2 regions of the Halomonas sp. E14 genome follow, and region 1 is predicted to be linked to the other one. Evidence: predicted binding sites of a transcription regulator. Region 1 holds the regulator's gene; the other holds the start of a gene.
What was found. The regulator sigma-54, encoded in region 1, starts transcription at its own class of promoters, with help from an activator protein. The targets are predictions, from matches to a motif close to TGGCACNNNNNTTGCTNT.
Positions count from the first base shown of each region.

Region 1 (7,011 bases):
ACGCTTGTCGTCGTATGGCCTCGATGAGTCGTTCGTGGAGTTCGCGCTGGCTTTCGCACTTGCGCAGTCTCGCACGGGTCTCGGCGTCGTTCATGGTGCCGGCTACCTGGCTGAGCAGCGCCAGGTGGGTGTCATCGGCCTCCTCGGGCACCAGCAGCACGAAGACCAGATCCACCGGTTCGCCGTCGATGGCGTCGAAGTCGATCGGCTCGGCCAGCTTCAGAAAGGCCGCTACCGGGCTGTGGCAGTGCGGGCTTCTTGCGTGAGGAATGGCAACCCCGTTGCCGATGCCGGTGCTGCCAAGGCGTTCACGCCCCACCAGCCGGGCAAACACTTCCTGGCTGTCGAGGCTCGGGGTATTCTGCGCGATGAACGTGCTGAAGAACTCCAGCACACGTTTCTTGCTGCCCCCGGGCACGCCGAACAGGGCGCGCTCCGGGGGCAGAATGGTTTCTAGTGACATGGCGTCTCAGCGAATGCCGGCGCCTTGGGCGCGGGCTTGGGCCTTTTCCTTGTGCTTGACCATCTGGCGGTCGAGCTTGTCGGTGAGGGCGTCGATGGCGGCGTACATGTCGGGATCGGAGGCTTCCGCATGCAGATCGGCGCCGGCTGCGTGCAGGGTGCAGGCGGCCAGCATACGTTCCTTCTCTACCGACAGGGTGACGTGGACGTTGGTGATGTTGTCGTAATGACGCTGAACGCGGTTCAGCTTCTCGCTTACGTAGTCACGCAGGGCATCGGTCAGCTCTACATGGTGGCCGGTGATATTGACTTGCATGACAGGCTCCTTCGTCCGTCGAGTGGTGGCTCGATTGTAACCCTTTTTAGGGCCTAGCAAACCCCCTCGCTACCCGCATTTGTCCGGGATCAAACCCGCCTCTCAAGCCTAGCGGAAACGCTTGCGTTCGCTCGACGAGGGGATACCCATGGCCTCACGATATTTGGCGACGGTACGTCTGGCGACCCGGATGCCTTCTTCTTCGAGCAGCTCGACCAGGCGGCTGTCGGAAAGCGGCTTGCGTGGAGGTTCATCCTGCACCATCTTGCGAATCCGTGCACGTATCGCGGTGCTGGAGTGCGCATCGCCCTCGCCGCCGCCCACGTGGCTCGAGAAGAAGTACTTCAGTTCGAACACCCCGCGCGGCGTATGGATGTACTTCTGTGTGGTCACGCGTGAAATGGTCGATTCGTGCATCTCAACGGCCTGGGCGATGTCGGCCAGGATAAGCGGGCGCATGGCTTCCTCGCCCTGCTCGAGAAAGTCGATCTGGCGCGCCATGATCTCGCTGCCGACCCGCAGCAGGGTGTCGTTGCGGCTGGCAAGACTCTTCATCAGCCAGCGCGCCTCTTGCAGGTGATCCTTGAGAAACTGATTATCGGCGCTCTTGTCGGCGCGCTTCACCAGCGACATGTAGTCGGGCTGGATGCGCAGCCGAGGGAGCGCTTCGGCATTGAGCTCGACGCGCCAGCCGTGGACGTCATGGATGGCCAGCAGGTCGGGCGTGACGTAGTTGCCGCTGACCTCGACGTAGGCACTGGCAGGGCGCGGGTCGAGCGAGCGAATCAGCCCGATGACAGCCTCCAGCGCTTCGTCGTCGAGCCCCAGGCGGCGCTTGAGCAAGCGGCGGTCGTCGGCGGCCAGGGCTTCGAGGAACTGGCGCACCAGCCGGCGCGCCTGGGGCAGCAGCGAAGTGGTGTCGGGCAGCGTGGCCAGCTGCAGCAGCAGGCATTCGCGCAGGTCGCGGGCGAAAACGCCGGTCGGCTCGAATTGCTGCAGACGCAGCAGGACCTGCTCCACTTCTCGGGTGGTCAGTCCGTCGAGTCCCTGCTGGCGAAGCCCGTCGCGCACATCATCAAGCGACTGGGTGAGGTAGCCGGTACCGTCGACGGCATCGATCAGGCTTTCGGCGATCAGCCGCTGGCGTTCGCTGAGGTCGGTCATGGCCAGCTGCCAGGTCAGGTGGCCGGCCAGGCTCTGAGCGCTGGCCTGGCGCTCGAAGTCAGGGCCTTCGCCGCTGCCAGCGCTGCCGTGATCGGGATAGGTGTCCGTCCACTCGCTGTCGGTGGTCAGCTCTAAGGGAATGTCGTCGTTCCAGTCGTCCGGGGGGGCGTCGTCGACCCGCGTCTCGCCGTACTGCTCGTCCAGTTCGAGCATCGGGTTGGCCTCGAGGGCCTGCTGGATTTCCTGGCGCAAATCAAGCGTGGAGAGCTGGAGCAGGGCGATGGCCTGCTGCAGCTGTGGCGTCATGGTCAGCTGGGTGCCGACTCGCAGTTGCAAAGAGGCTTTCATGGCCATGAGAGAAAGTGCTCATCTGCCGAAAAAAACCACCCTATTCCGCTTGAGCGTTGGTTGCAAGATGTGTTGCTGCAATATGCATGCCATGCGCAAATTTCATGCCCCAACACTTGACAGTCTGCAGCATCAGTGTGTTGTGAGGAACAAGGGGGCGTCAGAGGCGGAAATCTTCGCCGAGGTAAACTTCCCGCACGCGTCGATTGGCCAGGATGGTGTCGGCATCGCCTTCGGCGATGATCTGGCCGTCGCCGACGATATAGGCGGTATCGCAGATATCCAGCGTCTCGCGCACGTTGTGGTCGGTGATCAGCACACCGATGTTGCGTGCCTTGAGCTGGCGAATGATGCCCTTGATCTCGCCGACGGAAATGGGGTCGACGCCGGCGAAGGGTTCGTCAAGCAGGATGAAGGCGGGCTCGGTCGCCAGGGCGCGGGCGATCTCGACCCGCCGCCGTTCGCCGCCAGACAGGCTCATGCCCAGGTTGTCGCGAATGTGGGTGATATGGAAATCTTCCAGCAACTGCTCCAGCCGTGCGTGGCGGCCACGCTTGTCGAGGTCACGGCGCGTCTCGAGGATCGCCAGGATATTGTCCGCCACCGACAGCTTGCGAAAGATCGAGGCCTCCTGCGGCAGGTAGCCGATGCCGGCTCGTGCGCGCTCATGCATGGCGCTGCTGGAGAGATCCAGCTCGTCGATGCAGACGTTGCCGGCATCGGCCTTGACCAGCCCGACGATCATGTAGAACGAGGTGGTCTTGCCGGCGCCGTTGGGCCCGAGCAGCCCGACGATGCTGCCCTGGGCGATGGACAGGCTGATGTCGTGCACCACGCGGCGGCGCTTGTAGCTCTTGGCCAGGTGCCTGGCGTACAGCGTCTTCGTCGTCATCTCAGCGCTCCGGCTGCAGGGTCATGCGAATGCGCTGACGCCCTTCGACGCCTTCTCCCTCGGCGCGGGCCTGGACCACGCGGCGGTCGAGGAAGTACTCCAGGTAGCCGCCATCGAAGGTATCGCCGCCCTGTTGCAGTTCGGCGCGGTCGATCAGCTCCACGCGGCGTTCGGCCACGTGATAGATGATGGTACGGCCCCAGCCGCGGGCCAGCGGCTCGTCCGGAGCGGGCTGCTGCTGGATGTAGGCGCGTTCGCCGGTGGCGATGGCGCGGGTCAGCTCGCCCTGGGCATTGCGGCGGATCTCGACCCGGTCGCCGGTGAGTCGCATGCTGCCCTGGCGAATGTCCACGTCGCCGGTGTAGATCGCCGTGCCTGCCACGTTGTCCAGGTCGAGGCGGTCGGCCTCGACCTCGATGGGCGCGCTGGCATCGCTCTCCAGGGCCAGGGCAGGCGCGACCGAAAACAGCGCGCTCAGGGCGAGGGTCAGCAGCGGGACGATACGCATCATGGATCGGACTCCTCGTTGGTGGCGGTGCGGCGTGCGGGCGGATGATGGCCGCGCACATTGTCAGTCAAACGTGCCTGGTTGTCATGGATCCAGGCATCGAACCGCTCGCCGCTCATGCGCTGGGGCGGCTGTTGGAGAAGGGCGGGCGTGTCGCTCCAGGCGTGCCCGGTGTCGGCATCGAAGTGCAGGATGTCGGTGTCGAGCTGCCACAGCTCTTCCGGGGCGAACAGGCGGGCCTCGCCGCTCAAGGTCAGCGGGTTGCCGCCCGGGCCGAGGCGTCCCGTGGCGCCGCTGGCCACCCACAGGCGGCCTTCGCGGTCAATCAGGTGCGCCAGCGGCGTGAGCGCGCGCGTGACGTCGTCGTGGGGCGTATGCACCAGCCTGGGGCTGGTCAGGCGCTGATGCGCCACGCCCTGGGCGTCGTAACGCGTGAGGCGCACGTTCTCGAGGAAGTAGTCGGGCTCGCCGGCCTCGTCGGTGGGTACCGGCCCGGGCGGCGCTGGCCGCCAGGGGTCGAGCCAGGTCAGCAGCCCACCCAGCAGCAGCAACAACAGCAGCAGCCAAAAGCGGTAGGACGAGCGCAGCAGTCGACTCAGCGCGGCCATGATGGCGCTCAATGGCGGCTGAGCAGGTAGGTATCGACCAGGGCGTCGCGATGGCCTTGCGCTTCCAGCAGCGTGTCGCAGATCTCGCGAACGGCGCCATGCCCGCCGGGGCGCTCGGTGACCCAATCGGCCAGCGCCTGAATGTAGGGCGGTGCACCCGGCACGCTGATGCCAATGCCGGCGCGCTGGATGGCTGCCAGGTCCGGCAGGTCGTCGCCGCAGTAGGCGACCTGTTCGAGCGAGAGGCCCAAGCGGGAACACAGGCTGCGCAGGGTGGCCAGCTTGTCTTCGCAGCTCTGGAAGACGTGGTCGATGCCGAGCGAGGCGGCGCGGTGGCTGACCATGGGCGACTCGCGGCCGGTCAGCAGGGCGACCTGCAGGCCAGCGCGGCGCACCAGCTTGATGCCGAGTCCGTCCTGGGTGTGAAAGGCCTTGATCTCTACGCCGTCGGCCTGGAAATAGAGACGGCCGTCGGTGAGGACGCCATCCACGTCAATGGCCAACAGGCGAATCTTGCGCAGGCGGTCGATGAGTCGGGGGTCGATGACGGGGGCTGCCAGAGCCATGGGCTCTCCTTCAGTGATGGTCAGATGACGCCGCTGCGCAGCAGGTCGTGCATGTGCAGGGCGCCGATGGGGTGCCCTTCGTCGTCCACGACGGCGAGCGCGGTGATCAGGTTGTCCTCCATAACGCGCACTGCTTCTGCGGCCAGTAGATCGGGGCCGATGCGCTTGCCCGGACGAGTCATCACCTCGTCGACCGTGAGCCGGCTGAGATCCTGGTGCTGGTCGAGCGTGCGTCGCAAGTCGCCGTCGGTATAGACACCAAGCAGGCGATTCTGCTCGTCCACCACGCAGGTGAAGCCGAGGCCCTGGCGGGTGATCTCAAGCAGGGCGTCGCGCAGGGGGCTGCCCTGGGGCACGCAGGGCAGGCGATCACCCCGGTGCATCAGGTCGCTCACGCGCAGCAAGAGTCGCTTGCCGAGGCTACCGCCGGGGTGCGACAGGGCGAAGTCCTCGGCGGTGAAGCCACGCGCTTCCAGTAGCGCCACGGCCAGGGCGTCGCCCAGCGCCAGGGCGGCAGTGGTTGAGGCGGTGGGCGCAAGGTCGAGCGGGCAGGCCTCGCGGGCCACGCCGGCATCGAGATGGGCGTCGGCATGCCTCGCCAGCGTGGAGCCGGGGCGCCCGGTCATGCTGATCAGCGGGGTGCCGAGGCGCTTGAGCAGCGGCAGCAGGGCAGTGACTTCGGCTGTTTCGCCCGAGTTGGAGAGGGCCAGCACGACGTCGCCCGGGGTGATCATGCCAAGGTCGCCATGGCTCGCTTCGCCGGGATGCACGAAGAAGGCCGGGGTGCCGGTGCTGGCCAGGGTGGCGGCGATCTTGCCGGCAATGTGCCCCGACTTGCCCATGCCGGTGACCACCACGCGGCCGCGACAGCCGAGCATCAGCTCGCAGGCGCGATCGAAATGGGCGTCGAGGCGGTTGGCCAGCGCGGCGATGGCCTGTTCCTCGATGCGCAGGGTGCGCCTTGCGCTGGCGCGCAGAGGCGTTGGCGCGTCCGTGTGCGTATCGTCCTGGGGCGTGGGTGTCGTGTCGTCAGTCATGGCGTTGATTGTTGCCCTTTGCGAGATTTCCCTCAAGTGGCGGGGCCGGCCGAGGTGGCCAGCCAGGCCAGGTAAGCCAGGTACGCCGTGGCGAATAGGGCGCCTGGAACGCGACCCAGCGCCCTGGCGCGATACCACAGCAGCAGCATGCCGAGGCCCAGCGTCATCAACAGCATGAGCGGGTAGTCGCGGCTGGCCGCCGAAGGGTCGATGACGCCTGGCGCCAGCAGCGCGGGAATCGGCAGCACCGCCAGCAGGTTGAACAGGTTGGAGCCGATGATGTTGCCGAGTGCCAGGCCGTGGTGACGCCGGATAGCGCTGGCGATACAGGCGGCAAGCTCCGGCAGGCTGGTGCCAATGGCGACAATGGTCAGACCGATGGTCAACTCGCTGACGCCGGCGCCTCGCGCTATCTCGCCGGCACCCCACACCAGCGCCCGGGAGCTGAGGGTGAGGACCAGTAGCGTGGTGAGCAGCCAGCCCAGGGTGTGGGCCAGGGAGCCGGTGGGCCCGTGGCTTTCGGGCAGCGTGTCGGGCGTGTCGGCGCGCACCAGCCACCACAGGCTAAAGATCAGCAGCAGGCCGAGAAACAGGGCATCGAAGCGACCGAGGATGCCGTTGGCCAGGGCGTAGCCGGCCAGCCCCGTCGCTCCAACAAGCAGGGGCAGTTCGCGCCGCACCAGCGACAGGCTGACAGGAATGGGCCGGACCACGGCGGTGACGCCCAGCACCAGGCCGATGTTGGCGATATTGGAGCCCAGCGCATTGCCGGTGGCCAGGTCGGGGATGCCGTCCAGGGCGGCGAACACGGCTACGACCATCTCCGGCGCCGACGTGCCCAGGGCGACGATGGTCATGCCGATCAGTAGCGTGCTCATGCCGGTACGCTGGGCAAGGGCCGCCGCCGAGGCGACGAAGCGGTCGGCGCTCCATAGCAGGGCAGCGAGTGACAGGGCGATGACGGCAAGCGCAAGCAGCATGGGAGGTGGGCCGAGGCGTCGGGAGGGGCATATTAGACGTGGCCGGTGCGCGCTATGCAAGCCTCGACGGGTAGGGCGCTGGCGCAGGACGGGATGGTTAGGATACGATGTTCGATAATTTTTTCGATGG
Region 1 is NZ_CP199423.1:2,450,635-2,457,645, reverse strand. It holds gene ptsN (PTS IIA-like nitrogen regulatory protein PtsN) at 1-463, opposite strand, end outside; gene hpf (ribosome hibernation-promoting factor, HPF/YfiA family) at 470-778, opposite strand; gene ACT7B3_RS11480 (RNA polymerase factor sigma-54) at 887-2,296, opposite strand; gene lptB (LPS export ABC transporter ATP-binding protein) at 2,451-3,182, opposite strand; gene lptA (lipopolysaccharide transport periplasmic protein LptA) at 3,184-3,693, opposite strand; gene lptC (LPS export ABC transporter periplasmic protein LptC) at 3,690-4,298, opposite strand; gene ACT7B3_RS11460 (KdsC family phosphatase) at 4,307-4,864, opposite strand; gene ACT7B3_RS11455 (KpsF/GutQ family sugar-phosphate isomerase) at 4,885-5,901, opposite strand; gene ACT7B3_RS11450 (calcium/sodium antiporter) at 5,934-6,881, opposite strand.

Region 2 (7,011 bases), 990 kb from region 1:
CACGAATCAACTCCAACCAGGTCATCGCGGTGATCCTGGCGCTGCTGGCGGCGGGCTACCTGGCCATGGCCTGGCAGATCCCTTCCTTTCCGCTGCCGCGTCCCATCGATTCCGATCTCTTTCCCAAGGTGCTGGGCTTCACCCTGCTGGGGCTTTCGGTGCTGCTGTTCTTCGAAAAGCCGACCGCCAAGGACGTGCCCGAGACGCCCGAGGCCGATGCACAGCCAGAACCCCTGCTGCTGCGGCCCTGGTCGCGCGTGGTGGTGACCGCCATCGCCCTGGCCGCCTATGCGCTGCTGCTGGTGCCGGTGGGCTTCGTGCTGACCTCGGTGGCGCTGGTGTTCGGCCTGGCCGCGTACTACGGCTATCGCCGCCACGCCGTCAACCTGGCCACGTCGCTGGGCGTGGTCCTGGCGCTGTACCTGACCATGACGCGCATCATGGGCGTCTATCTACCCACCGGCGTGCTGCCGATCTGAGCGAACGGAGAGCAAGCCCATGGAAGCCTTGAACAATCTCATGTACGGCTTCGGCATCGCGCTGGAGCCTATCAACATCTTCTACGTTTTCGCCGGTGTGTTTGCCGGCACCGTCATCGGCATGCTGCCGGGGCTGGGCCCGATCAGCGCCCTGGCGCTGATGATCCCGCTGACCTTCGGCATGGACCCCTCGTCGGGACTTATCCTCATGGCCGGGGTCTACTACGGCGCGATCTTCGGCGGCTCGACCTCGTCGATCCTGCTCAATGCCCCGGGTGTGGCAGGTACGGTGGCGACCTCCTTCGATGGCTACCCGATGGCCAAGCAGGGCATGGCGGGCAAGGCGCTGGCCATTGCCGCCTATGCCTCCTTCATCGGTGGCACCGTGTCGATCATCTTCCTGATGATGGTGGCGCCGCTGCTCGGGCGCGTGGCGGTGAGCTTCGGTCCGGCGGAGTACTTCGCACTGATGGTGCTGGGCCTGACCGCCGTAGTCAGTCTGTCCGACAAGTCGCTGGTCAAGGGGCTGATCGCCGCGGTGGTCGGGGTGATGATCTCGATCATGGGCATCGACCTGCAGACCGGCACCGAGCGTTTCACCTTCGGCTCGGTGCACCTGCTCGACGGCATCGAGTTCCTGGTGGTGGCATTGGGCATCTTCGCCCTGACCGAGGTGTTCTTCATGCTGCTGCGCGGCGGCGGCGGGAAGGAGCAGCCGCGCAACGCCATCGGCTCGCTGAAGCTGAGCCGACACGAGGTGCGCGAGATTGCGCCGCCGATCGCCCGCAGCTCGGTGCTGGGCTTCTTCACCGGCGTGCTGCCGGGTGCGGGCGCCACCATCGGCTCCTTTCTCGGCTACAGCATGGAGAAGCGTCTGGCCAAGGATGGAGACACCTTTGGCAAGGGCAACATCAAGGGCGTGGCGGCGCCGGAGTCGGCCAACAACGCGGCCTGTACCGGTTCCTTCGTGCCGCTGTTGACCCTCGGGGTGCCCGGTTCCGGCTCCACGGCAGTGCTGCTCGGCGCGCTGCTGGTGATGGGCGTGTCGCCCGGCCCGGCGATGCTGGTGGATCGCCCCGAGGTGTTCTGGGGCGTGGTGGCCAGCATGTACCTGGGCAACATCTTCCTGCTGGTGCTCAACCTGCCGCTGATCCCCTTGATCGCCAAGGTGCTCGACATGCCGCGGCCGCTGCTGCTGTCGCTGATCCTGATCTTCTGCATGCTGGGTGTGTACGGCATGAGCTTCAGCGTCTTCGACCTGCTGCTGCTGCTCGGCTTCGGCCTGCTGGGGCTCGGCATGCGCCTGTTCGGCTTCCCCGCTGCGCCGCTGATCCTGGCGCTGATCCTCGGCGATATCATGGAGGAGTCGATGCGCCGTGCGCTGCAGATTTCCGGCGGCGACTGGATGATCTTCCTCGACAAGCCGATCTCGCGCTGGCTATTGATCATTGCCGTGGCCTCGCTGCTGCTGCCGATGGTGAAGCGCTTCGTGCAGCGCCGGAATACGGCCCGCTAGCCGGACCGCCGCCTGCCACTCACGAAGGGAGCCCCACGGGGCTCCCTTCGCTGTTTAGGGGCGGGCGCTGAACCCTTCGACTGGTCCTGGCTGCGCCTGCGCGGCGCGGTTGCACGCTGCTGGTGCAAGCGGTGAGTGCGCCGGCGTCGGCATGCACCGCCAGGGCTCCCCTGGCTGCACGCCCGTGGTGCGACAGGGGAGCTTCGTCGTGTGATTGGCAATCACATCTTTTTGAAACTATGGGTAATTTTTTCTCGGTGCAGGGGTTGGCGCATGGGTTGCAAAGTCTTGTCGGTTTGCCGGCACTGCCGTTGGGCAGTGTTCGTTCACCACAACAAGCCCTTCCAAAGAAGGCGACAGGAGAACCCATATGAACGCTTCCCGTCACACCAAGGCTTTCCCGCTTCGTCCCATGGCCACGGCGCTGCTTGCTGCTGGACTGCTGGGGGTGGGTAGCCAGGCGCTGGCCGACAGCCATCCGATCAAGGTCGGCATCCTTCACTCGCTCTCCGGCACCATGGCGATCAGCGAATCGACGCTGAAGGATACCGTCGAGATGCTCATTGCCCAGCAGAACGAGCAGGGTGGCCTGCTCGGGCGCGAGCTCCAGGCGGTGGTGGTCGACCCGGCTTCGAACTGGCCACTGTTCGCCGAGCGTGCCCGTGAGCTGCTCGAGCAGCACCAGGTGGACGTGGTGTTCGGCAACTGGACCTCGGTATCACGTAAGGCGGTGCTGCCGGTGTTCGAGGAGCTCAACGGCCTGCTGTTCTATCCGGTGCAGTACGAGGGCGAGGAGTCCTCCGAGAACGTCTTCTACACCGGGGCGGCGCCCAACCAGCAGGCGATACCGGCGGTGGAGTACCTGATCAACGAGATGGGCATCGAGCGTTTTGCCCTGATCGGCACCGACTATGTCTATCCGCGCACCACCAATCGCATCCTCGAGGCCTTCCTCAAGGAGGAGCACGGCGTGGCGGATGACGACATCCTGGTCAACTACACCCCCTTCGGGCACTCCGACTGGCAGAACATCGTGGCGGAGGTGCGGCGCTTCGGCAGTGAGGGCAAGCGCACGGCGGTGGTCTCGACCATCAACGGCGACGCCAACGTGCCGTTCTACCGCGAACTCGGCAACCAGGGCATCGACGCCGGCGATATCCCGGTCATCGCCTTCTCGGTGGGTGAGCAGGAGCTCTCCGGCATCGACACCGCTCCGCTGGTGGGCCACCTGGCGGCATGGAACTACTTCATGAGCGTGGACACCGACGCCAACTACGACTTCATCGACGCCTGGATCGAGTGGAGCGGTGATGAGGAGGCGGTCACCAATGACCCCATGGAGGCGCATTTCATCGGCTTCAACATGTGGGCCGAGGCGGTGCGCAAGGCCGGCACCACCGATCCCGATGCGATCAAGGATGCGATCATCGGCGTGACCGTGCCCAACCTCTCCGGCGGCTATGCCGCGATGATGCCCAACCACCACATCACCAAGCCGGTGCTGATCGGCGAGATCCAGGACAACGGCCAGTTCGACATCGTGTGGCAGACGCCCTCCACGGTGGCCGGCGATGCCTGGTCCGATTACCTGCCGGGCTCGCGCGACCTGATGGCCGACTGGCAGGCGCCGATGCGCTGCGGCAACTTCAACGTGGCCACGGGCCGCTGCGGCGGCAGCACGGCGGCCGAAGAGGCCGAAGCGGCGCTGGCCGAGTAAGTCCCGCCCCCCGCTGCCCAAGTGCAGTGGGGGAGCACGCCTTCTCTACCGATTCGAGGAACGCTGCGATGAATTACCCCCCGATTCCCGGCCAGGAGACGGCCGGGGCGAGGGCCGGCGGCGCCGTGGCCAGGGGCGAACATGACGCCACGCCTCGCGCCTTCTGGCCGATACGGATTGTGCTGGCGCTGGTGTTGGCGCTCGGTTTCATCATGACGACTCCCGCCATGGCGCAGGATGCCGACACGCACGATGCCGCCGAGGCGCTGCTCGAGGCGCTGGACGTTACCAGTTTCGTCGCCAAGGGCGAGGCCATCGCTGCCGTGGCCGAAAGCGAGGATCCGCGGTCGCGCTACTGGCTGCAGGCGCTGCTCGACGGACGCCTGCAGCGCGACCAGGACGGGCGTTTCGTGGTGGTGGTCGACAACAGCGGGCGCAACTGGCCGGTGGAGGATGCACTGACCGGCGAGCCGCTGGGCGAGATGTCGCGCCGCGAGCTGGACCGCATTGGCATCAACAACGCCCTGCGCAACCAGCTGCGTAGCCTGATTGCGGTGGTCGACCTGTATGCCGCCGACGTGCGGCTGCGGCGGGCCTCGGCCGAGCGTCTGCTGGGCGAGGTCGACGACGACCTGGCGGGACCGCTGGCCGAGGTGATCGCCGAGGAGCCCGATGCCCGGGTCCGCGAACGGCTGGTCCAGGCGCTGGCCATCTACCGCCTGGAACAGGGGGAGATCGAGGCAATCGACGATCTGCGCGGCAGCCTGCACCCCCGCGTGCGTGTCGCGCTCGCCCGCGCGGCGTCGGGCGCGATGGAGGGCCGTGCCGCCAACGGCGACGATCCGGTCGTGGCCGACGCCGCTCGTGAGGCATTGAACGGCATCGAGCAGATGCTCAAGGTCAACCGCGCCGCCGAGACGCTCTATTTCGGTCTTTCGCTCGGCTCGGTGCTGGTACTCGCCGCCATCGGCCTGGCCATCACCTTCGGCGTGATGGGCGTGATCAACATGGCTCACGGCGAGCTGATCATGCTCGGCGCCTATACCACCTGGATGATGCAGCAGCTGCTGCCCGGCCAGCCGGGGCTGGCTCTGATCCTGTCGCTGCCCGCCGGGTTCCTGGTAGCGGCGCTGGCGGGCATCGCCATCGAGCGTGGCGTGATCCAGTTCCTCAAGGGGCGGCCGCTGGAGACGCTGCTGGCCACCTTCGGCATCAGCCTGATCCTGCAGCAGCTGGTGCGTACCGCCATCTCGCCGCTCAACCGCACGGTGGTCACTCCCGAGTGGATGAGCGGCTCCATCGCCATCAACGATGCGCTGTCGCTCACCCTCAATCGGCTCTACGTGCTCGGCTTTGCGCTGGTGGTGTTTGCCGCGCTGATGCTGATCATGCGCCGCACCCGGCTAGGGCTCGAGGTGCGGGCGGTGACCCAGAACCGCGCCATGGCGCGTTCGATGGGCATTCGCGCCACGCGGGTCGACATCATGACCTTTGCCCTGGGCTCGGGGGTGGCGGGGCTGGCCGGTGTGGCGCTCAGCCAGCTCACCAACGTGGGGCCCAACCTGGGCCAGAGCTACATCATCGACTCCTTCATGGTGGTGGTGTTCGGCGGGGTGGGCAACCTGTGGGGCACGCTGGTGGCGGGGCTCTCGCTCGGTGTCATCAATCAGGTTCTCGAACCCTGGGCCGGTGCGGTGCTGGCCAAGATCATCGTGCTGGTGTTCATCATCCTGTTCATTCAAAAGCGCCCCCGGGGACTCTTCCCGCAGAAGGGCCGGGCGGCGGAGGGCTGATTCATGCAAGCACAACGATTCTGGCTGCTGCGGCCGTTCGGCGAGCGTTCAACGCTGATCTTTCTCGCCGTGCTGCTGGCGGCGATGACCCTGGTGACCGTGCTGCACGTGGCGCTGCCGCCAGGCCATCCGCTCTACGTCAGTGCTTATACCGTTAACTTGTTCGGCAAGTATCTGAGCTATGCGCTGCTGGCGGTGGCGGTGGATCTGGTGTGGGGCTATCTCGGTATCCTCAGCCTCGGGCATGGCGCTTTCTTCGCCCTGGGCGGCTACGCCATGGGCATGTACCTGATGCGCCAGATCGGCGACCGCGGCGTCTACGGCCACCCGGTGCTGCCCGATTTCATGGTGTTCCTCAACTGGGACAGCCTGCCGTGGTACTGGTACGGCTTCGACATGGCCTGGTTCGCCTTTCTGATGGTGCTGCTGGTGCCGGGGGCGCTGGCGCTGGTGTTCGGCTTCCTGGCGTTTCGCTCGCGAGTCACCGGGGTGTATCTGTCGATCATCACCCAGGCGCTCACCTTCGCCCTGATGCTGGCCTTTTTCCGTAACGAGATGGGCTTCGGCGGCAACAACGGGCTGACCGATTTCCGCGAGATCCTCGGCTTCAACCTGCGCAGCAGCGACACCCGGCTGGGGCTGTTCCTGGCCACCGGCGTGGCCCTGGCGCTGGGCTACGTGCTGTGTCGGGCCATCGTGACCAGCAAGCTGGGCCGGGTGTGCGTGGCGACCCGCGACGCCGAGGCGCGCACGCGGTTTCTCGGCTACCGGGTCGAGCGTTTCCAGCTGTTTGTGTTCGTGGTCTCGGCCATGCTGGCAGGGCTTGCCGGGGCGCTCTACGTGCCCCAGGTCGGCATCATCAATCCCAGCGAATTCTCGCCGCTGTTCTCCATCGAGATCGTGCTGTGGGTGGCGCTGGGCGGTCGTGCCACGCTCTATGGGGCGGTGATCGGGGCGATCCTGGTCAACTACGCCAAGACGGTGTTCACCGGGGCGATGCCGGACGCCTGGCTGTTTGCCCTGGGCGGGCTGTTCGTGCTGGTCACGGTATTCCTGCCCAGGGGCGTGGCGGGGCTGCTGGCGCTCAGGCTACGCCGCCGCCAACACGATGACGCATCACCCACGGGCAAGGAGGCGACGGCATGAGCATTCTCAAATCCCTGGCCACGCGTGACCGGGTGTTCGATTTCCTGGTGCCGGCGGCGTCGCCTGTCGACGTGCGCCACGGGCCGATCCTCTACCTGGAGGACGTGACGGTCAGCTTCGACGGCTTCAAGGCGATCAACGACCTGAACCTGACCATCGACGACGGCGAGCTGCGCTGCATCATCGGGCCCAACGGTGCCGGCAAGACCACCATGATGGACATCATCACCGGCAAGACCCGGCCGGATACCGGTTCGGTGTGGTTCGGCAGCCGCCATGACCTGCTGACCATGAACGAGCCAGAGATCGCCAGCCTCGGTATCGGGCGCAAGTTCCAGAAGCCCACGGTGTTCGAGGCGC
Region 2 is NZ_CP199423.1:1,460,337-1,467,347, forward strand. It holds gene ACT7B3_RS06735 (tripartite tricarboxylate transporter TctB family protein) at 1-479, shown strand, start outside; gene ACT7B3_RS06740 (tripartite tricarboxylate transporter permease) at 499-1,995, shown strand; gene urtA (urea ABC transporter substrate-binding protein) at 2,366-3,712, shown strand; gene urtB (urea ABC transporter permease subunit UrtB) at 3,925-5,505, shown strand; gene urtC (urea ABC transporter permease subunit UrtC) at 5,509-6,651, shown strand; gene urtD (urea ABC transporter ATP-binding protein UrtD) at 6,648-7,011, shown strand, end outside.
Region 2: urtA (urea ABC transporter substrate-binding protein) is a predicted target of sigma-54. The motif match lies at 2,263-2,280, and genes of this name have one in related genera.